One region of the Planococcus plakortidis genome, then DNA from elsewhere that is predicted to be linked to it. Evidence: a T-box and tRNA genes for the amino acid it is inferred to sense, from the RefSeq annotation. Region 1 holds a T-box; the other holds one or more tRNA genes.
The links. A T-box is a leader RNA that pairs with one kind of tRNA and senses whether it is charged. The one in region 1 lies ahead of ileS (isoleucine--tRNA ligase), so its partner is inferred to be a tRNA-Ile.

Region 1 (10,239 bases):
GCCGGATTTGTTGATCCGCTTAGTGAATGAAATCAACCGCTTCGAAAGTATCGAACTATCGATCGCTGGGGAGCGTGTCATCAATACGACGGCAATACGCGATATCAATGGCTACACGACGGTGAACGCGGACCCCATTTCCACACCTCCGTTCACGATCGGCATCACGGCAGAAAGCATGGAAGAAGCGCGAAAGCTTTCCAGTTATTTGACGGCATCCGCGATTCATGACGATTTTTACATAGACGATTTGACGATAGCCATTTCGGAGCCACAAGAAGATTTGGAGCTGCCGGCTTTTGATGAAGAGATCAGCATGGAACATCTTGAAGCTGGAGAGGGGGAATAGGCATGTGGATCTCGATTCTTGGATTGCTGCTGGGCGTTTCGCTCGGCTTGCTGACGGATATCCGAATACCGCCTGAATACGCCAGTTATTTGTCGATAGCAGTGCTGGCTTCCTTGGATACACTCTTCGGGGGCATACGGGCCCATTTACAGCAGGTATACGACGATAAAGTCTTCGTATCGGGCTTTTTCTTCAATATTATGCTTGCTGCAGGCCTTGCTTTTCTCGGAGTCCATTTAGGTGTAGATTTGTATTTGGCAGCCATTTTCGCGTTCGGCGTCCGGCTATTCCAGAATATTGCGGTGATCCGCCGCATTCTGCTTACGAAATGGGCCGAAAAAAAGAAGCTTGGTGAGGCAAATTGACGAATTGCAGGAAAATTTTCTAAGTTTCGCTATTTTACTTAGACAAGGTGTGTATTTTACAATAGAATGTAATGTAGAGAAGTTTTATAAGGAGGTGCCACGAGTTGAGTCAATCAGAATTATATGTAAGTTTGGATATCGGGTCTTCCTCCGTCAAAGTATTGATCGGGGAAATGACCAATAAATCGTTGCACGTCATCGGCGTGGGCAACGTCAAATCTAATGGAATCAAAAAAGGTGCGATTGTTGATATAGATGCAACTGTCCAGTCCATTAAAAAAGCCGTCGACCAAGCAGAGCGCATGATCGGCAAGGAAATACACGAAGTGGTGCTGGGCATCCCGGCCAACCAGGTGGCATTGCAGCCGGTTAAGGGCATCGTTGCAGTGAACAGCGAGAACCGTGAAATTACAGATGAGGATCTGGAACGCGTTTTGGAAGCGGCACAAGTGATGTCGATCCCGCCAGAACGTGAGCTGGTCAATATCATTCCTGAAGAATATGTTGTCGACCACTTGGGCGAGATCAAAGATCCAAGGGGCATGATCGGCATCCGACTTGAAATGGATGGTACAATGGTGACGACTTCGAAAACGGTCTTGCACAATGTGTTGCGCTGCGTTGAACGTGCCGGCCTTGAAATCCGCGAGATCTATGTGCAGCCGCTCGTAGCCGGAAGCTACGCATTAACAGAAGATGAAAAAAACCACGGAACGGCCTGTATCGATATCGGTGGAGGTTCGACTTCCATCGCAGTATTCCGCGATGGCCACCTGCGTGCAGCATCCGTCATTCCAGTCGGGGGCGACCATGTAACGAAAGATTTGTCGATCGTTTTGAAAACCCCGACGGAGCAAGCTGAAAAAATCAAGCTTGAGCACGGCCACGCATTCTTTGATGATGCTTCTGAAGAAGAAGTGTTCGAAGTGCCGGTAATCGGTTCGGATTCAAGAGAACAATACAGCCAAAAATACATATCTGAAATAATCGGAGTTCGCATGGAAGAACTTTTCGAATTGATTTTAGATGAGTTGTACCGCCTCGGCGTCGATGAGCTGCCTGGTGGTGTCGTATTGACAGGCGGAATGGCCAAAATGGACGGCCTTCCAGAGCTGGCTAGAAGCATTCTCCAAACGCGGGTGCGCTTGTTCACGCCTGAATTCATCGGAGTTCGCGAGCCGCAGTACACAACAGCGGTCGGATTGATCCAATACGCTTACGCAGAAGATTTGTTCTACGGAAACGTCGGCCATAGTTCAGCAGCGACACATTCGCAGAAACCTGAGTATGTGGAGCAGCAGCCGAAAAAGCAAAAGCAGCCGAAACAACCGAAACAGGATAACGAAGGTGTCGTAAGCAAAGCCAAAAAAATGTTTGATCGTTTTTTTGAATAAAATCATCATTGTGTCCGGCTTATGTTCAAAAGCTGAGCAATCTTAGGAGGAAAAAAGAATGTTGGAATTTGATACAAATATCGATGCATTAGCCGTAATTAAAGTCATTGGTGTCGGTGGCGGCGGAAACAACGCAGTCAACCGGATGATCGAACATGGAGTTCAAGGGGTGGAATTCATCGCTGTCAACACAGATGCGCAAGCCTTGAACCTTTCGAAAGCGGAAACACGCCTGCAAATCGGCGGAAAATTGACGCGCGGCCTTGGCGCTGGCGCTAACCCGGATGTCGGGAAAAAAGCAGCAGAAGAAAGCAAAGAACAGATAGAAGAAGCTTTGCGCGGAGCCGATATGGTCTTCGTCACTGCCGGTATGGGCGGAGGCACTGGTACGGGTGCTGCACCTGTCATCGCAGGCATCGCCAAAGAACTTGGCGCTTTGACAGTGGGCGTCGTTACTCGCCCGTTCACATTCGAAGGGCGCAAGCGCTCAACTCAGGCTATCGGCGGAATCGCAACGATGAAAGAGTCAGTCGATACATTGATCGTTATCCCGAACGACCGCCTACTTGAAATCGTAGACAAAAATACGCCGATGCTAGAAGCATTCCGTGAAGCGGATAATGTTCTTCGCCAAGGTGTACAAGGCATCTCTGATTTGATCGCAGTTCCTGGTCTTATCAACCTTGACTTTGCCGATGTGAAAACGATCATGTCCAACAAAGGCTCTGCACTCATGGGTATCGGTGTCTCTTCAGGAGAGAACCGTGCTGCTGAAGCTGCGAAAAAAGCAGTATCGAGCCCGTTGCTTGAAGTATCTGTCGATGGGGCAAAAGGTGTCCTCATGAACATTACAGGCGGATCGAACTTGAGCCTGTATGAGGTACAGGAAGCTGCCGATATCGTCGCGTCAGCATCGGATGAAGAAGTGAACATGATCTTCGGTTCCGTCATCAATGACAACTTGAAAGACGAAATCGTTGTCACGGTCATCGCTACCGGCTTTAACGAAGAATTGTTGAACCCGGCTGGACGCGCGCCACGCGGATCCGGATTGAATGCAAACCGCATCCAATCGATCCAACAGCAAAACCCGGCCCCTTCCATCCGTGAAGCACGCCGCGAAGAACAGTCACAGCGCCGCGAAGAGCAGGCTCCTTATTACAACCAGGAGCCTCAGCGCCAGGATAAGCAAAGTGAAGATGCTTTGGATATCCCGACATTCCTGCGCAACAGACAAAAGCGCCGTTAATAGGAAAACAGCTGCCGATCCGGCAGCTGTTTTTTTATATGTTTGGACGCGAAAAGCCAGTTTCGGAATCACTTGCCCTCTGCCATTCATAATTTTGTTGAAAATTGTCCGGCTTTGTTGTTTTAATGCCAGGCTGAATTGATAATTCAGCTCCAGCTTGGTACAATAAAGTGAACGTCTATAGAAAAGTTGTGAGCATATGAAAGCGATTAAACCGAAATTTGAAGAAATGGCCCATACATTAAATCGAATCCATAGCGGCATTGAAATCGTCGCAGTCACCAAACAAGTCGGAATCGACAGAACACAGGAAGCCGTCGATGCGGGCATCCGCCATCTCGGCGAAAATCGTCCTGAAGGCCTTAAGCTGAAGCATGGATCGATTGAAGGGGATGTTTGTTGGCATTATATCGGTTCTCTCCAGTCACGGAAAGTCAAAGAAGTGATCGGACTCATCGATTACCTCCATTCACTGGACCGCCTGAGTTTGGCGAAAGAGATCCAGAAACGTGCCGATAAACCCGTCAAGTGCTTTGTCCAGGTCAATGTTTCGGGGGAGGAATCAAAAAGCGGATTTTCTCCTGTGGAAGTTCCCGCGTTTATCGAATCCTTGAAGGATTTTGATAAGATACAGGTGGTCGGCTTGATGACCATGGCGCCGAATACAGAGGACGAAGCGCTATTAAGAGCTACATTCAGAGGCTTGAAAGATTTGCAGCTGCAAGTTGCAGCCAAGAAATGGGCGCATGCCCCTTGTACGGAACTGTCGATGGGCATGTCGAATGATTACCTGATTGCGGCTGAAGAAGGCGCGACATTCGTCCGCGTCGGGACCGCATTGGTGGGGTCGGAAAGTGAGGCGGAAAGATGAGCATGAAAGATAAATTCAAGAATTTCTTTTACCTGGACGAGTACGAAGAAGAGCCCGTCCAGGAGGAACGCAAGCAGCGCCCTGTGCAGCGCTATGAAAAGCCTGCCCCGGCAGCTGCCGAACAGCCGCAGAAGAAAGTGGCGAAAGCACCGAAGCCAGTGAAAGAACGCCGTGAGAATTTGGAGGAACCTACCGTGCAGAATATAGTCAATTTGCAGAATGCATCTGCTTCATCATCAAAAGTCAGCTTGGCGGAACCACGTGTCTATGCAGAAGCACAGGACATCGCGGAAAGCTTGAAAACGAAACAGGCCGTCGTGGTCAACTTGCAGCGCATCGAACGGGACCAGGGCCTTCGGATCATCGATTTCCTGAGCGGCACCGTCTATGCACTGGGAGGGGATATCCAGCGCATCGGCACTGACATTTTCCTTTGTGTGCCGGACACGGTCGAAGTCGATGGCGCCATCTCCGATTATTATCACGACGATCAACAATAGAAAGGTGCTTAAAATCGAATGTATCTTATCGTAAACTTATTGCTAAGCGCAATAAACATCTACTTTTATATCCTGATCATCAGCGTCTTCATGAGCTGGGTGCCGAGCATCAAGGAGTCCGCATTCGGGCAGATGATCTCACGGATCACGGATCCGTATCTGGATATTTTCCGCCGCTTCATCCCGCCGATCGGCATGATCGATATCTCGCCGATTGTGGCCATTTTCACTTTGAGCCTCGCGAGCCAAGGCATCATCACATTGGCGCAGTACCTTCTCTGATAAGAAGCTGAATAATCGCCAGCTGATATAAGAAGACGGAGAATCCAGTTCTCTGTCTTTTTTAGTTGGGGCGAACGGTGAAAGGGATTTTCCGAGACTATGTAGAATGCTAGTTAGACAATGAACGAATCCAAGAAACCGGAGGGAACGGCCCATGGAAGAGATATTCCAGCATTTCCGTAAAGACGAACAACAATTTATCGAGCAGGCATCGGACTGGCTGCAAGATGTGGAAGATATGTATGCGCCGAAACTCACGGATTTCCTGGACCCGCGCCAGCGCTTCATCGTCAAATCGCTGATCGGCGGGCGTGATGTGCAAATGGCTGCTTCCGGCTTGTTCGGCCAGGCAGAGCGCCAACGCGTCCTGTTGCATCCCTCCTATTATGTGCCGGAAGAAAGGGATTTCCAAATCACCATGTTCGAGCTGCGCTACCCCGCCAAATTCGTGACGTTGAAACATCCGGACATTCTTGGCGCACTCATGTCGCTGGGATTGGAAAGAGGGAAGTTCGGGGACATCCGGATCGATGACGGCATCGTGCAACTGGCAGTGATGGCGGAAATCGCGCCGTATTTGCGCGCCAATTTCACGAGCGCCGGAAAAGTGAAAGTCCAGCTTGAAGAAGTGGGCGACCCCGCCGATTATCTCCCGGTCATCGAGGAGTGGACGGAACAGGCGCATACGGTCAGTTCGCTGCGGCTGGATACGGTCATGAGCTCGGTCTATAATATCTCCCGGCAAAAAGCGGCGGCGCTGATCAATGGGGGGAAAGTGAAAGTCAATTGGACGGCCCAAGAAAGCGTCTCGTTCGAACTGCACGAATCCGATTTGATTTCGACGCGAGGGCTTGGGCGCGTGCAAATCATCGCAATCGAAGGGCGGACGAAAAAGGACAAGATCCGCCTGCAGGTCGGTAAATTGGAATTGAAAAAATAAATCCATGCCGAATGTAGCGAATAGTACTGAAATTTCTCGCCATGACAGGTATAATGAGTGTAAACATGCAGAGAGTAAGGAGAGATACGATGCCTTTATCACCATTAGATATACATAATAAAGAGTTCAGCCGCGCATTCCGCGGTTATCAAGAAGATGAGGTCAATGAATTCCTCGAGCAAATCATGAAGGATTACGAAAAAGTCATCAAAGAACGGAATGAGATGGAAGAGCGCATGAAATCCACGGACGAGCGCATGGGTCATTTCACCAATCTGGAAACGACTTTGCAGAAGTCCATCTTCGTGGCGCAGGAAGCGTCCGAAGAAGTCCGCCGCAACGCACAAAAAGAAGCAGACCTGATTGTGCAGGAAGCAGAGAAAAATGCAGACCGCATCGTCAATGAATCGCTTGCGAAAGCACGCCGCATCGCGACCGAAATCGAAGAATTGAAAAAGCAGTCGAAGATTTTCCGCAACCGTTTCAAGATGCTGGTGGAAGCGCAGCTGGATTTGATCGAGACGGAAGACTGGAATACCTTGCTTGAATACGATCTGGACACGGAAAACCTTGACCGGATCGAGAAGAACGAAGCAGAAAGCGCTGCAAAGGAATAAGCCCGCTCTTGACTGGGATCTATTCAGCTTCTATAATTACGACATACTTATAAACGCAATGATGGAGACAGTACGAAACGGACATCCGATCGAGCGAGCCGGGGGCGGTGGAAGCCTGGCGCGGGACCGTCTTGGAAAATCACTCCTGAGCTGGACCGGTGAACGCTAAGTAACCGGGCCCGTCCCCGCCACGTTACGGTGTCGAGTTGGCAGCATTTAGCTGCAACAAGGGTGGTACCGCGAGCTTCTCGTCCCTTTCCAGGGATGGGAGGCTTTTTATTATGCTTACAGGAGGAATGGAAAATGGATTATAAAGATACATTATTGATGCCGAAAACCGAGTTTCCGATGCGCGGCAATTTGCCGAACCGGGAACCTGAAATGCAAAAGAAATGGGAAGAAATGGACATCTATAAAAAAGTGCAGGACCGCACGAAAGGCCGCCCGTTCTTCGTGCTTCATGACGGGCCTCCGTACGCAAACGGCGACCTCCACATGGGACATGCCTTGAACAAAGTCCTGAAAGACATGATCGTCCGCTCGCGCAGCATGATGGGCTACCATGCCCCGTATGTGCCGGGCTGGGATACGCACGGCTTGCCGATCGAACAGGCGTTGACCAATAAAGGGGTCAACCGCAAAGAGTTGTCGCTCGCTGAATTCCGCAAGCTTTGCGAAGAATATGCTTACGAGCAGATCGACAGCCAGCGCTCACAATTCAAGCGCATTGGCGTACGAGGCGACTGGGAAAACCCATATGTCACGTTGAAACCTTCTTACGAAGCACGCCAGATCGAAGTATTCGGCAAAATGGCGAATAAGGGCTATATCTATAAAGGCTTGAAGCCGGTCTACTGGTCTCCGTCAAGTGAATCCTCACTTGCTGAAGCGGAGATTGAGTATCACGACAAAAAATCCCCATCAATCTATGTATCCTTCCCTGTAACGGACGGAAAGGGCGTTTTGGATGAAGGCACGAAGCTGGTCATCTGGACGACAACGCCTTGGACAATCCCTGCCAACCTCGGGATTTCTGTCCATGCGGATTTGGATTACGTAGAAGTTGCTCATGGCGGTTCGACATTCGTCGTCGCAAAAGATTTGCTTGAAGAAGTGGCTAAAGAGCTGGAATGGACGGATCATGAAGTCGTCCGCACAGTGAAAGGCCAGGAACTGGAACATATCGAGGCGAAACACCCATTGTATGACCGTACGTCACTCGTCATGCTCGGCGAGCACGTCACGACCGATTCCGGTACGGGCTGCGTCCACACCGCTCCTGGACACGGGGAAGATGACTTTTTGATCGGCAAGAAATATGGCTTGGATGTTCTATGCCCGGTCGATGAGCGCGGCGTCATGACAGAGGAAGCGCCAGGGTTTGCCGGTGAGTTCTACGACAAAGCGAATAAATCGATCACAGAAGCGCTCGACGAGGCAGGTGCCTTGGAAGCCTTGACGTTCATCACCCACTCATACCCGCATGACTGGCGCACGAAAAAACCGGTCATCTACCGGGCGACGGCGCAATGGTTCGTATCGATCGATGCGTTCCGCGACCAGATCCTAAAAGCGATCGACGAGACGGAGTTCACGCCAGCATGGGGTGAAACACGCCTTTACAATATGCTGCGTGACCGCGGTGACTGGAACATTTCCCGCCAGCGCGTGTGGGGCGTGCCGATTCCGGTATTCTATGCGGAAAACGGCGACCCGGTCATCACGGAAGAAACGATTGCACATATCGCGGATCTCTTCCGCGAACACGGATCGAACATCTGGTTCGAGCGTACAGCAGCTGAACTATTGCCGGAAGGCTTTACACACCCGAGCAGCCCGAACGGCATCTTCACGAAAGAAATGGACATCATGGATGTTTGGTTCGATTCAGGATCATCCCATCAGGCGGTGCTTGATGAGCGCGAAGACCTGCAGTATCCGGCAGACCTGTACCTGGAAGGCTCCGATCAATACCGCGGCTGGTTCAACTCATCGCTTACGACGAGTGTCGCCATCAACGGCATCGCTCCGTATAAAGGCGTCTTGAGCCACGGCTTTACATTGGACGGCAACGGCCGCAAGATGAGCAAATCGCTCGGCAACGTCATCGTGCCGGCAAAAGTGATGAACCAAATGGGAGCGGATATCCTGCGCCTATGGGTTTCTTCTGTCGATTACACGGCGGATGTGCGCGTATCGGATGATAACTTCAAGCAAGTGTCTGAAGTGTACCGCAAGATCCGCAACACGCTGAAATTCCTTCACGGCAACTTGGCTGATTTCGATGAGAAAACAAACCGCGTGCCGTTTGAAGACATGCGCGAGATGGACCAGTATATGGCCATGAAATTGAACAAACTGATCGATACGGCTACTAAAGGCTACGAGAATTATGAATTCTCCTCTGTCTACCATGCGCTGAACAGTTATTGCGCAAATGATCTTAGCTCATTCTACCTTGATGTCGCAAAAGATGTCGTCTATATCGAACGCGCGGACCACCCGCACCGCCGTGCGATGCAGACCGTGATGTTCGACAGCTTGATGGCGCTCGTCAAGCTGGCATCCCCGATCCTCCCGCATACAGCGGATGAAATGTGGTCGTACTTGGATTCCGCTTCAGAAGAAAGCGTCCAATTGACCGACTTCCCTGAGGCAGTGGAGCGTCCTGAGTTCAAGGATCTTGAAGAGAAATGGGGACGCTTCATGGACGTCCGCGACGATGTCTTGAAAGCATTGGAAGAAGCGCGTGCTGCGAAAACGATCGGGAAATCGCTCGAAGCGAAAGTGACGCTCTACGCAAGTGACGAATTGGCGAACTTATTGCCGGCGATCGATTCGAACCTCGCGCAATTGTTCATCGTTTCCGAATACGAATTCGGCGGGGCGAGAGAACAAGCACCGGAAAATGCGCTGTCACTTGACGAAGTGTCAGTCGTCGTCGAAAAAGCACAAGGCGAGAAATGCGGCCGCTGCTGGACGATCTCCAAGCATGTCGGCGAATCGGAAGCACATCCGGAACTTTGCCCGCGTTGTGCGGAAGTCGTTGAAATCGAATACGCTTGAGCTTGAACGGTCCGAAAGCCGGTTATCCGGCTTTCGGACTTTTTCTTTTTTCGCCTGCTCTGTGTTAAAATGAATAGACTGATGAATGACGGGGGAACTACAAGTGATTTATTATGGGATTGCTTTACTGATTATTGCATTGGATCAATGGACCAAATGGCTGGTCGTCAAAAATATGGAGCTCGGGGAACGGATTCCTGTGCTCGAACCGTATCTCGGATGGCTTTCCCACCGCAACCGCGGCGCGGCGTGGGGGATGCTCGAAGGGCAAATGTGGCTATTTGCCGTCATCACTATCGTAGTGATTGTGGCGATTCTTTATTATTTCCATAAGCATGCCGGCGGACAGCCGCTGTTTCAATTAGCGCTGATGGTGCTACTAGGAGGCGCAATCGGTAATTTCATCGACCGGATGTACCGTGGTGAAGTCGTCGATTTTGTCGATGTGCTGATTCCAGTAATCAATTATGACTTTCCGATCTTCAATGTTGCGGATGCTGCATTGACCATTGGGGTCGTCTTAATGGTCATTTTCGTGATCATGGATGAAAAACAACAAAAGAAAAAGGTGTCTTAATGGAAGAATTGACAATAAACATTACAGAA
Region 2 (10,239 bases), 760 kb from region 1:
TATCAAACGCGACACATTCACCGTAGCCCTCTCGTCCCTCAAGGTCTCGAACAATTACCACCGTCACTTCCCGTTGCTCGACTTTCTGCAAGACGGTAATGAAAGGCTGCTTTAAAGGCTGCTTCACTTTGTGGAATTCGATTCCGGCAATTACAGCCATGCCTTCAATTCCCTTCTGAGCAGTTTATTCGATGCATTACGCGGCAACGCATCCACCATGCGGAACAATTTTGGCACTTTATAGCCCGCCAGCTGTTCCCGGCAAAATTGCGAAAGCTCATCCAATACTTCGGGATCATCGAGCACGACAAACGCTGCTGGCACTTCTCCCCACATGCTGTCCGCCATCGCGCAAACCCCGGCTTCCCGAACGGATGGATGGGCCATCAACACTTTCTCAATTTCTGCCGGGTATACGTTCTCCCCGCCGGAAACGAGCAGATCCGAGCGCCTGTCGACAACAAATAAAAATCCTTCTGAATCCAAATAACCGATATCACCTGTTGCAAGCCAGCCATCTTCTTGTACACCGCGTTCCTCGAACTTACCAATATATCCAGGTGTCACTTGAGGTCCCTTAATAAGAATCTCACCCGCTTGCCCCGACATTGCACCATCAATTTTTACTTGATATAGAAATAACGGCTTGCCGGCAGAACCGATTTTCGTTTTCGCATCAGCCGGCTGCAAAGTCGTCGTCTGCGAAGATGTTTCGGTCATGCCGTAAGTTTGAAGCACTTGAATGCCATGCGCTTCCGCCCGCTGCAAATATGAAACGGGAACCGGGCCGCCGCCTGCAAGAACTTGCTTGAAGCGTGGGGATACGCGCAGTTGCCGCTGCTCGATCTCCCGCAATACTTGGTCAAGCGTGACAGCGACCACCGAACTATGCGTCACTTGCCCTTTGCATAATTCATCCGCACACGCCTTAGCATCGAATTTGTCGTAAAGCCTGACGCCCATCCCGTAGACGAGCGACCGCATCAAAATCGAGAAGCCACTTATATGGAATAACGGCATCGTGCACAGCCAGACATCATCGGGGGAAACGCCCAAATTCAGCGCAGAAGACACAGCGCTGGAAAAATGGTTTTCAGCAGTCTGCCGAACCCCTTTCGGATTGCCCGTCGTCCCGGATGTATACATGATGGACATAGTGCGGTCTTTCGCCCATTCCGCCTGCAAATGAAAATCCGCGATTGGCGCTTGTCTCAATTGCTCAAAAGAAATGGGCTGTGCTGCTGCCACTTTTTCATATAACTCAGCACCCACGAATACTCGATCCACCTTTGCATCTTCAATCTGATAAGCCAGTTCCGCCGCCGCCAGCCGTTCATTCAGCATGACCATTTCACAGCCAATATGCAGGCAGCCGTACATAACAAACACCGCTTCGGCATTCGATTTAGCGAGCAAAGCGACACGTGAATGCTCCGTGATGCCGAAATGTGCCAGCTTCCCGGCATAATCGAGTGCGATCTTGTTCACTTCTGCAAAAGTCCATTCATTCTCGCCGAACGATAAAGCCAATTGATTTCCCGTCAAATAAGCGCGCTGCGACAACCAATTTGGATAAGCCATTTTTCAAAATCCTTTCTTTTACAGTTAATCGATTGAAAAAAAGCTGCCTCCGAAGAAGACAGCTCTTTCAAATTCATACGATCACGGGAAACGCGGGAATTGGCCAAAGTCCGGTTTGCGTTTTTCTTTAAATGCATCGCGGCCTTCTTTCGCTTCATCCGTTGTGTAATAAAGCAATGTCGCGTCGCCAGCCATTTGCTGAAGACCAGCAAGGCCATCTGTGTCCGCATTCATTGCCGCTTTGACAAAACGCAGTGCAGTCGGGCTCATTTCAAGCATTTCTTCGCACCATTTAACGGTTTCGTCTTCCAATTGCTCGTAAGGCACAACTGTGTTCACAAGACCCATATCAAGTGCTTCCTGTGCATCGTATTGACGGCACAGGTACCAGATTTCGCGCGCTTTTTTATGTCCGATAATGCGTGCCAAATAGCCTGAGCCGTAGCCTGCATCAAATGAACCGACACGCGGTCCAGTTTGGCCGAAGCGCGCGTTGTCTGCAGCAATCGTCAAATCGCAAACAACGTGAAGGACGTGTCCGCCACCAATTGCGTATCCAGCAACCATTGCCACAACCGGTTTCGGAATAACGCGGATCAAGCGCTGCAAGTCCAGGACGTTAAGGCGTGGAATTTCATCTTCTCCGACATAGCCGCCGTGTCCACGGACAGATTGGTCTCCACCTGAACAGAATGCTTTTTCGCCTTCACCTGTCAAAACGATGACGCCGACGTCCGAATTGTCGCGCGCGCGTGAAAATGCGTCGATCAATTCATGGACCGTTTTCGGGCGGAACGCATTGCGCACTTCCGGACGGTTAATGGTGATTTTTGCAATCCCATTATATGTTTCGTATTTAATGTCTTCATATGTAAGTTCTGTAACCCATTGACGTGTTGACATACTAGTCCTCCTCATTGATTCCATTTATTCGTTCCATAACCATTGTAGCAAATTCAGCCGGTTTTTCCACATGAATCGCATGTCCCGCTGAAATGATGCAGTGTTCTGCGTTCGGCAAGAGCTCCTGCATCTCACGCGCGATGGCGCAAAACTTCGGATCCAACTCACCGGTGATCAGTAAAACCGGTATCTTCAATTCCGGCAGACAATTCCAATACGATTGCTGTGAACCTGTGCCCATGCCCTTTAAGCTGTTTGCCAAGCCTACTGCAGATTGTGCGAGCCGCTCTTGCTTCACTTGCTTGCGTACAAATTCCGGCAAGGATTTCTGGCTGTCGAACAACGGGATATTTTCCCATTTCCCAACAAATTGTTCTATGCCGCCTTCAAGAATGTTAAAGGCCAACTGGGTATCCCGCTCTCGCCGCTCTTCCCTTGCAGCTTCGGTTTTCAAACCGGGGGAAGCACTTTCCAAAATAAGCTGGTCAACACGGTCTGGAAATTCACAAGCATACGCAAGCGCCGTACGCCCGCCCATCGAATAACCGAGCAAAGTGAAGTTCTCTAACTTCATCTCCTCAAAAATGAAGTCAAGGTCATCCAGTTGCCGCTCCATCGTATAACGGCTTTCATCTGTCGGGCTTTCTGTTTGGCCGTGCCCAATCAAGTCAATCGCCACAATCCGGTGGTCGCGCCAGTTTTCAATGACTGTTTTCCATGTAGCCGTGCTGCCCGTAAAACCATGGAGCAAGACCAGGACAGGAAGGTCTTCACCTCCCGCCACTTTAACATGGTAGCGAACTCCATTTGCCATCAATTCCATGTGTTTAGCCCCTCATCCAGGCGGCTCCACAATTTGCGGTGAACCGTTACGTTGTTCGAACGGTTTGTTTCCACTTCGATGATGCGTACCGGTTTTTCTTTCGGTGTTCTAAGCACCGACTGCAATTCGTCCACAGTCTTTGCAGAGAAGTATTCCGCATCGTACATGTCAGCAGCCGCTTTGAATTGGATCCCGGTCGGGGTACCAAATAGTTCCTCGTAATAGCGCTCTTCTTTCGACTGCGGCAAATAGGAGAATATCCCGCCGCCATCATTATTCATGACGACAATCGTCAGCTCTGCAGCTTGTAATTTAGACGCAAGCAAGCCATTCATATCATGCAGCAAAGCCAAATCGCCGATCAACAAATACCCGGGCCGTTGGTTCGCTGCCTGGATCCCGAAAGCCGTCGATACCACCCCGTCGATCCCATTCGCACCCCTGTTGGCATAAATCCGCACATCCCTCTGCGTCGACTGGAAATAGGTATCCGCATCCCGGATCGGCATGCTGCTGCTGACGGTTAAATCACAACCATCGAGTTCATCGAAAAAGGCTTTTGCCAACACGCCTTCATCCAACTCTTGCTGGCAATGTGCGGACATGGACTGCCGCACCAATTCTCCCGCTTTGATCCATTGCTCCAAGTAGTGCTTTGAAGCTTTCACTTCCAAGCTCAACTCCCATAGGACAGAACTATGCTGTTGGACATGGTGCGTAACGGCGGATTGCGGATCCCTGAACAACGGGCTTTCGTCGATGACGACGTATCTCGCAGGCTTGTTTTTCGCCAAAAACTGGCTAAGCGGCTTGGAAACCGGCTGCGGCCCGATTCGAACGACCACATCCGGCGCTACACTGTCAGCGAATTTTTCATTTTTCAACAAAGCATCATATGAATCAACAATAACATCCATAAGATCATCCGGTACATTCGACCGCAAATTCGACAGCGGATCGGCAAGCACCGGCCAACCGAGACGGCGGATAAATTCCCATTGCTCCGATGAAATCTGAGCAGTATTTTCCCCAGCAATCAACAAGCCGCGAGGATGGCTGAATACTTCTCGCAAAAATCCCGCAGCTTCATCGGTCAGCTGCTGGCCGCTTTCAAAACGGTATAGTTCTCTGTCGCTTTCATAAGGCTGTTCGAAATCGATGCCCAACGGTTCACGGAACGGCACATTCAAATGCACTGGACCCTTGGGTGCACTTTCAGCCATGGCTGCTGCACGCCCCAAATGACGCTTTAAAAAGTCCAACCGGTTGCCTTGTTCGGGCAAGGGCAGATCAGCTGACCACTTGACATGGGAGCCGAACAAATTGATCTGATTGATCGCTTGCGGAGCCCCAACTTCACGAAGCTCGTGCGGGCGATCCGCTGTAATTACGAGAAGCGGCACACGCGCATAATAGGCTTCTACAATCGCTGGGAAATAATTGGCTGCCGCAGTCCCTGATGTACAAATCAAAACAACTGGGCTGTTTGAAGCTTTTGCCAAGCCAAGCGCGTAAAACCCAGCCGAACGTTCGTCTATTTGACGATACGTCTTTATCCCCTCTTGTTTCATAAAAGCGTAAGCAAGAGGCGTCGAACGGGAACCTGGACTGATGACTGCTTTTTTTACCCCTGCGTGCATCAGCGAATGGGTAAACGTCGAAACATATTCAGTTAAAAACTCACGATTCGTCATGCAAATTTCCTCCCAATACACGAAGCATCGGGCGGAACTTCACCCATGTTTCATCATATTCAGCTTGTGGAGTAGAATCCGCCACAATGCCGCCGCCCGCGAATAAATAGGCTTTATCCCCGTCAAGTAAAGCCGAACGAATCGCTACGGCAAATTCGCCATCGCCTTTTGCATCAATCCAACCGATTGGCGCCGCATAATACCCTCTATTTAATGGTTCATACGAGCGAATTAAACTCAATGCCTGCTGTTTCGGCTCACCGCCAAGTGCCGGCGTCGGATGCAGCGCTTCGACTAGATCCAATAGTGAGCTCCCATTTTTCAGCTCGCCTTCAACGGGCGTATACAAATGCTGTATATCCCGAATTTTCATCAATTTAGGATTTTGCGGAATGCGCGGACTCGAACAATGTTCCTGGAATACATTGCCGATCATCTGTACAACATAATGATGCTCAGAACGGTTTTTCGAATCATCCAATAAGGCTTGCCCCAATGCTTCATCCTGTTCAACCGATTGGCCGCGGGGTGTAGAGCCTGCTAAACATGTAGACAATGCCTTTTGCTGTTCCACTTTCACAAGGCGCTCTGGAGTCGCCCCGAAGAAGAATTGTTTGCCGGCTTCAAGGCCAAACAAAAAGCTTTCTGGTTGTTCATTAGCTGCCTGGTAAAGAGCTGAGGCCGGTGCTAAAGCTTCTTTAAAACCAAGCTCCAGCGCTCTTGCGATAACCACTTTTTCAACTTCCCCTGCACGGATTACATCTGTCACCTTTTCAATGGACCGCATATATTCTTCTTTTTTCAGTTCCTTCTTGTTCGAAACTGTGGGTTTTTGATACGCCTTTGGTTCTGAAACTTGCGCACCGTGAATCAGCCGGTCGCGTTCTTTCCGTAACGCTTCAAAATCCATAAAACTATTTGGCTGCTTAGTGATCAAATGAACGCTGACATACGCTTGTTCACCTTTAATAATAAGCTGAAACGTCGGCACAGCAAAATAAGCCTGAGGGAAATTACGCCACCCGCTCGGCTGATTGTTCAAAGGATCAAATGAAAAACCGCCAAATAACACTGGTTGCACTGCTGTTTCTTCATTTACCAATTGGGCACTTAAAGCTTTCCAATCCTTCTGGATGCTGCTGAAACGTCCTTTATAATCATCAGCGGTCAGCACATAAGCATGTCCAAGGCCGACCATCGTAAAGGATTTCTCGCGGTTCTGCCAAAACATCCTCTTGCCTTCGTATTGTTCCTGCCCCGCTTCAAAAAATGCCAAAGCGGACATGGTTGATACTTCAATGGTTTCTGTATAGAAACGGTACCCGCTAAAGCGGTTCGCTTCCATTTGTTCAGTTGATGAATACGGTTGTGAATTCACCGGATTACCTCCGTTTACTGCAGCGTCAATTTGCTGCGATACATTTTAATCTCTATCTTCTATCATACCCCTTTCTCTGGATTTCAGCACAACATATGCTGTAAATCTCTACGTTTTGGAGTACAATGTAGGTTGGAAAGAAATGAATAGGAGAGATAGAAATGACACATTCCATACAAGCCGACAGTGGGTGGCGCGTCTGGTGGCAACTCACACGTCCCCATACTTTAACGGCATCTTTTGCCCCTGTATTTCTGGGGACAATGATCGCAATCCATTATACGGCTTTAGACTGGGCGCTGTTCCTGGCCATGCTGATTGCGAGCTTGCTGATTCAAGCAGCAACCAATATGTTTAATGAGTACTATGATTACGCGAGAGGACTCGATACTAAAGAATCTGTCGGCATCGGAGGCGCTATCGTCCGAAATGGTGTTTCGCCTAAAACCGTTTTAGTACTAGCATTCCTGCTTTATGCCATCTCTGCGATACTCGGGCTCTATATTGCAGCTTCTACCAGTTGGTGGCTATTGGCAGTCGGGGGCATTGGCATGTTAGTCGGTTACTTTTATACCGGAGGCCCATACCCTATTGCTTACACGCCATTAGGTGAATTGTTTTCTGGATTGTTTATGGGCTTCCTTATTGTAATCGTCGCTTTTTATATCCAAACAGAAACCATTACCTCTACCGCTATTATGTTGGCTGTCCCTAGCACTTTGCTCGTAGCAGCCATTATGATGGCCAATAATATCCGAGACATGGATGGAGATAAAAAAAGCGGACGGCGTACTTTGGCTATATTGACTGGCAGACCGGCTGCAGTTACCATTTTTATGTGGTTCTTTATCTTATCTTATGCTTGGATTATCTCATTGGTATTGCTCGGTATTGTTACACCTTGGGCTTTATTGGTGTTACTGAGTGTTATTAAGCCCTTGAAAGTAATTATGACTTTTAAGCGCTACACAGAACCACTACAAGTAATGCCTGCTATGAAAGACACGGGAATCACGAATACATTGTTCACCTTCCTGCTGGCAATAGGTCTACTAGTAGATTATTTTTTATCTTAATATCTAAAAGCTGATGGCAATTGGGGCCATCAGCTTTTTATTATAGGGATAGTTATAGGAAGTCTAATTTGAAATAAGAATGGTGAAAACATCTTAATTGCGATATATTGTATATAATATATGTTAAAGGGGTTTTCTTATGAAACCAATTTTATTTGGACTTGCAGGAGCAATGTTTTTTGCAGTCACATTTATTATTAATGCTTTAATGGAAGCTCAAGGAGGGCATTGGGTTTGGAGTGCGTCCTTGCGCTATCTGTTTATGATCCCTTTCCTCCTATTAATTGTCGTACTTAGGGGTAATTTACTTCCGCTCCTCCATGAAATGAAAAAACATAAGGTGAAATGGTTATTGTGGAGCTTCATAGGATTCGGTCTTTTTTACGCTCCCTTGTGTTTTGCAGCAGCATACTCCCCAGGATGGCTAATAGCTGGAACTTGGCAATTTACAATCATCGCTGGAACTTTACTGGCTCCTCTTTTTTTCCTCAAAATACATATATCCGGCCAAACTGTCATGCACAGACAACACATACCGATTAAAGCCTTGTTATTTTCAACTATCATCCTAGCAGGAATAGCACTTCTTCAGCTTGATCACCTTACTAATGTCACTACTTTCACATTATTGCTTGGGTTAGTGCCCGTTTTAATTGCAGCTTTCGCTTATCCACTTGGCAATAGAAAAATGATGGAAGTTTGTGAAGATCGGCTAGATGCATATCAACGGGTTCTTGGAATGACAATTGCCAGTCTGCCTCTTTGGTTGATTCTTTCTATTTATGGCTTTTTAACAACTGGATTGCCTTCTAACGCTCAAACTTATCAATCTTTGATTGTTGCCATCAGTTCAGGAGTAATAGCGACTGTTCTATTTTTTATGGCAACCGATATGGTCAGAAATAACATGTCAAAACTTGCCGCAGTGGAAGCTACACAATCTTTGGAAGTCATATTTGCATTAATTGGTGAATTTTTTCTACTAAGCATTGCATTCCCTTCTTCAATAGCATTAATTGGTTTAACCATGGTAATAGTAGGAATGGCAATACATAGTTTCACGTCACATAGTGAACAAAAAATAGAGAAAGAAAAAAGCGCCATGCATATGAATGCATGACGCTTTTCTAATATGACCCCTACGGGATTCGAACCCGTGTTACCGCCGTGAAAGGGCGGTGTCTTAACCGCTTGACCAAGGGGCCAAATACTGGCGGAGAAGGAGGGATTTGAACCCTCGCGCCGGTGTTACCGACCTACACCCTTAGCAGGGGCGCCTCTTCAGCCACTTGAGTACTTCCCCAGTATGGCTCCGAAGGTAGGACTCGAACCTACGACCATCGCATTAACAGTGCGGTGCTCTACCACTGAGCTACTTCGGAAAAATGGTGGGCCTAAGTGGACTCGAACCACCGACCTCACGCTTATCAGGCGTGCGCTCTAACCAGCTGAGCTATAGGCCCATTTGGAGCGGGTGAAGGGAATCGAACCCTCATCATCAGCTTGGAAGGCTGAGGTTTTACCACTAAACTACACCCGCAATATGGTGGGTCAGGACGGAATCGAACCGCCGACACTTAGAGCTTCAATCTAATGCTCTACCAACTGAGCTACTGACCCATATTATTTATAAAATGGCGGTCCCGACCGGGATCGAACCGGCGATCTCCTGCGTGACAGGCAGGCATGTTAACCGCTACACCACGGGACCATTTGGTTGCGGGGGCAGGATTTGAACCTGCGACCTTTGGGTTATGAGCCCAACGAGCTACCGAACTGCTCCACCCCGCGATAATAATATTGAAGAAAAATTGTCCACTCATTTTTAATAATGGAGGAGGAAGAGGGATTCGAACCCCCGCGGGATTTGACTCCCCTGTCGGTTTTAAAGACCGATCCCTTCAGCCAAACTTGGGTATTCCTCCGTGATAAACATTAAATGGTGGACCTTGCAGGACTCGAACCTGCGACCGGACGGTTATGAGCCGTCTGCTCTAACCAACTGAGCTAAAGGTCCTAAAAAAGTGGCGGCAGAGGGGATCGAACCCCCGACCTTACGGGTATGAACCGTACGCTCTAGCCAGCTGAGCTACGCCGCCAGGATCTTTATGTTGTATAAGTTGGTGGAGCCTAGCGGGATCGAACCGCTGACCTCCTGCGTGCAAGGCAGGCGCTCTCCCAGCTGAGCTAAGGCCCCATAAAGTGGTCGGGAAGACAGGATTCGAACCTGCGACCCCTTGGTCCCAAACCAAGTGCTCTACCAAGCTGAGCTACTTCCCGACTAAATAGGATGATGACAAAAATATGGCGCGCCCGAGAGGACTCGAACCTCTAACCGCTTGATTCGTAGTCAAGTACTCTATCCAATTGAGCTACGGGCGCATAATATAAAATTTTATAAAACAGTTGGTGCCGAGGACCGGAATCGAACCGGTACGGTAGTCACCTACCGCAGGATTTTAAGTCCTGTGCGTCTGCCAGTTCCGCCACCCCGGCGGGGCAATGGACAGATAAAAAATTGGAGCGGAAGACGGGGGTCGAACCCGCGACCTCCACCTTGGCAAGGTGGCGTTCTACCACTGAACTACTTCCGCTTGGTGCGGGTGAAGGGAGTCGAACCCCCACGCCCGAAGGCGCTAGATCCTAAGTCTAGTGCGTCTGCCAGTTCCGCCACACCCGCGTGGCAATTATAAAATTGAAATGGTGAGCCATGAAGGATTCGAACCTTCGACCCTCTGATTAAAAGTCAGATGCTCTACCAACTGAGCTAATGGCTCAAATATG

Region 2: it encodes a tRNA-Ile, which carries the amino acid that the T-box ahead of ileS (isoleucine--tRNA ligase) is inferred to sense. The anticodon was not compared.

The regions. Positions count from the first base shown of each region.
Region 1 is NZ_CP016539.2:1,997,971-2,008,209, reverse strand. It holds gene BBI15_RS10170 (DUF881 domain-containing protein) at 1-349, shown strand, start outside; gene BBI15_RS10165 (small basic family protein) at 352-714, shown strand; gene ftsA (cell division protein FtsA) at 819-2,108, shown strand; gene ftsZ (cell division protein FtsZ) at 2,167-3,357, shown strand; gene BBI15_RS10150 (YggS family pyridoxal phosphate-dependent enzyme) at 3,557-4,228, shown strand; gene BBI15_RS10145 (cell division protein SepF) at 4,225-4,728, shown strand; gene BBI15_RS10140 (YggT family protein) at 4,747-5,010, shown strand; gene BBI15_RS10135 (YlmH family RNA-binding protein) at 5,165-5,950, shown strand; gene BBI15_RS10130 (DivIVA domain-containing protein) at 6,040-6,567, shown strand; T-box leader at 6,617-6,826, shown strand; gene ileS (isoleucine--tRNA ligase) at 6,871-9,633, shown strand; gene lspA (signal peptidase II) at 9,737-10,210, shown strand; gene BBI15_RS10115 (RluA family pseudouridine synthase) at 10,210-10,239, shown strand, end outside.
Region 2 is NZ_CP016539.2:1,240,362-1,250,600, reverse strand. It holds gene menC (o-succinylbenzoate synthase) at 1-160, opposite strand, end outside; gene BBI15_RS06400 (o-succinylbenzoate--CoA ligase) at 151-1,581, opposite strand; gene menB (1,4-dihydroxy-2-naphthoyl-CoA synthase) at 1,663-2,484, opposite strand; gene menH (2-succinyl-6-hydroxy-2,4-cyclohexadiene-1-carboxylate synthase) at 2,486-3,307, opposite strand; gene menD (2-succinyl-5-enolpyruvyl-6-hydroxy-3-cyclohexene-1-carboxylic-acid synthase) at 3,298-5,001, opposite strand; gene BBI15_RS06380 (isochorismate synthase) at 4,988-6,379, opposite strand; gene BBI15_RS06375 (1,4-dihydroxy-2-naphthoate polyprenyltransferase) at 6,541-7,455, shown strand; gene BBI15_RS06370 (DMT family transporter) at 7,595-8,575, shown strand; tRNA gene BBI15_RS06365 (tRNA-Glu) at 8,589-8,660, opposite strand; tRNA gene BBI15_RS06360 (tRNA-Ser) at 8,667-8,758, opposite strand; tRNA gene BBI15_RS06355 (tRNA-Asn) at 8,763-8,837, opposite strand; tRNA gene BBI15_RS06350 (tRNA-Ile) at 8,842-8,918, opposite strand; tRNA gene BBI15_RS06345 (tRNA-Gly) at 8,922-8,995, opposite strand; tRNA gene BBI15_RS06340 (tRNA-Phe) at 9,000-9,075, opposite strand; tRNA gene BBI15_RS06335 (tRNA-Asp) at 9,091-9,166, opposite strand; tRNA gene BBI15_RS06330 (tRNA-Met) at 9,170-9,246, opposite strand; tRNA gene BBI15_RS06325 (tRNA-Ile) at 9,396-9,472, opposite strand; tRNA gene BBI15_RS06320 (tRNA-Met) at 9,481-9,554, opposite strand; tRNA gene BBI15_RS06315 (tRNA-Ala) at 9,577-9,652, opposite strand; tRNA gene BBI15_RS06310 (tRNA-Pro) at 9,659-9,735, opposite strand; tRNA gene BBI15_RS06305 (tRNA-Arg) at 9,761-9,837, opposite strand; tRNA gene BBI15_RS06300 (tRNA-Leu) at 9,863-9,951, opposite strand; tRNA gene BBI15_RS06295 (tRNA-Gly) at 9,975-10,049, opposite strand; tRNA gene BBI15_RS06290 (tRNA-Leu) at 10,051-10,135, opposite strand; tRNA gene BBI15_RS06285 (tRNA-Lys) at 10,157-10,232, opposite strand.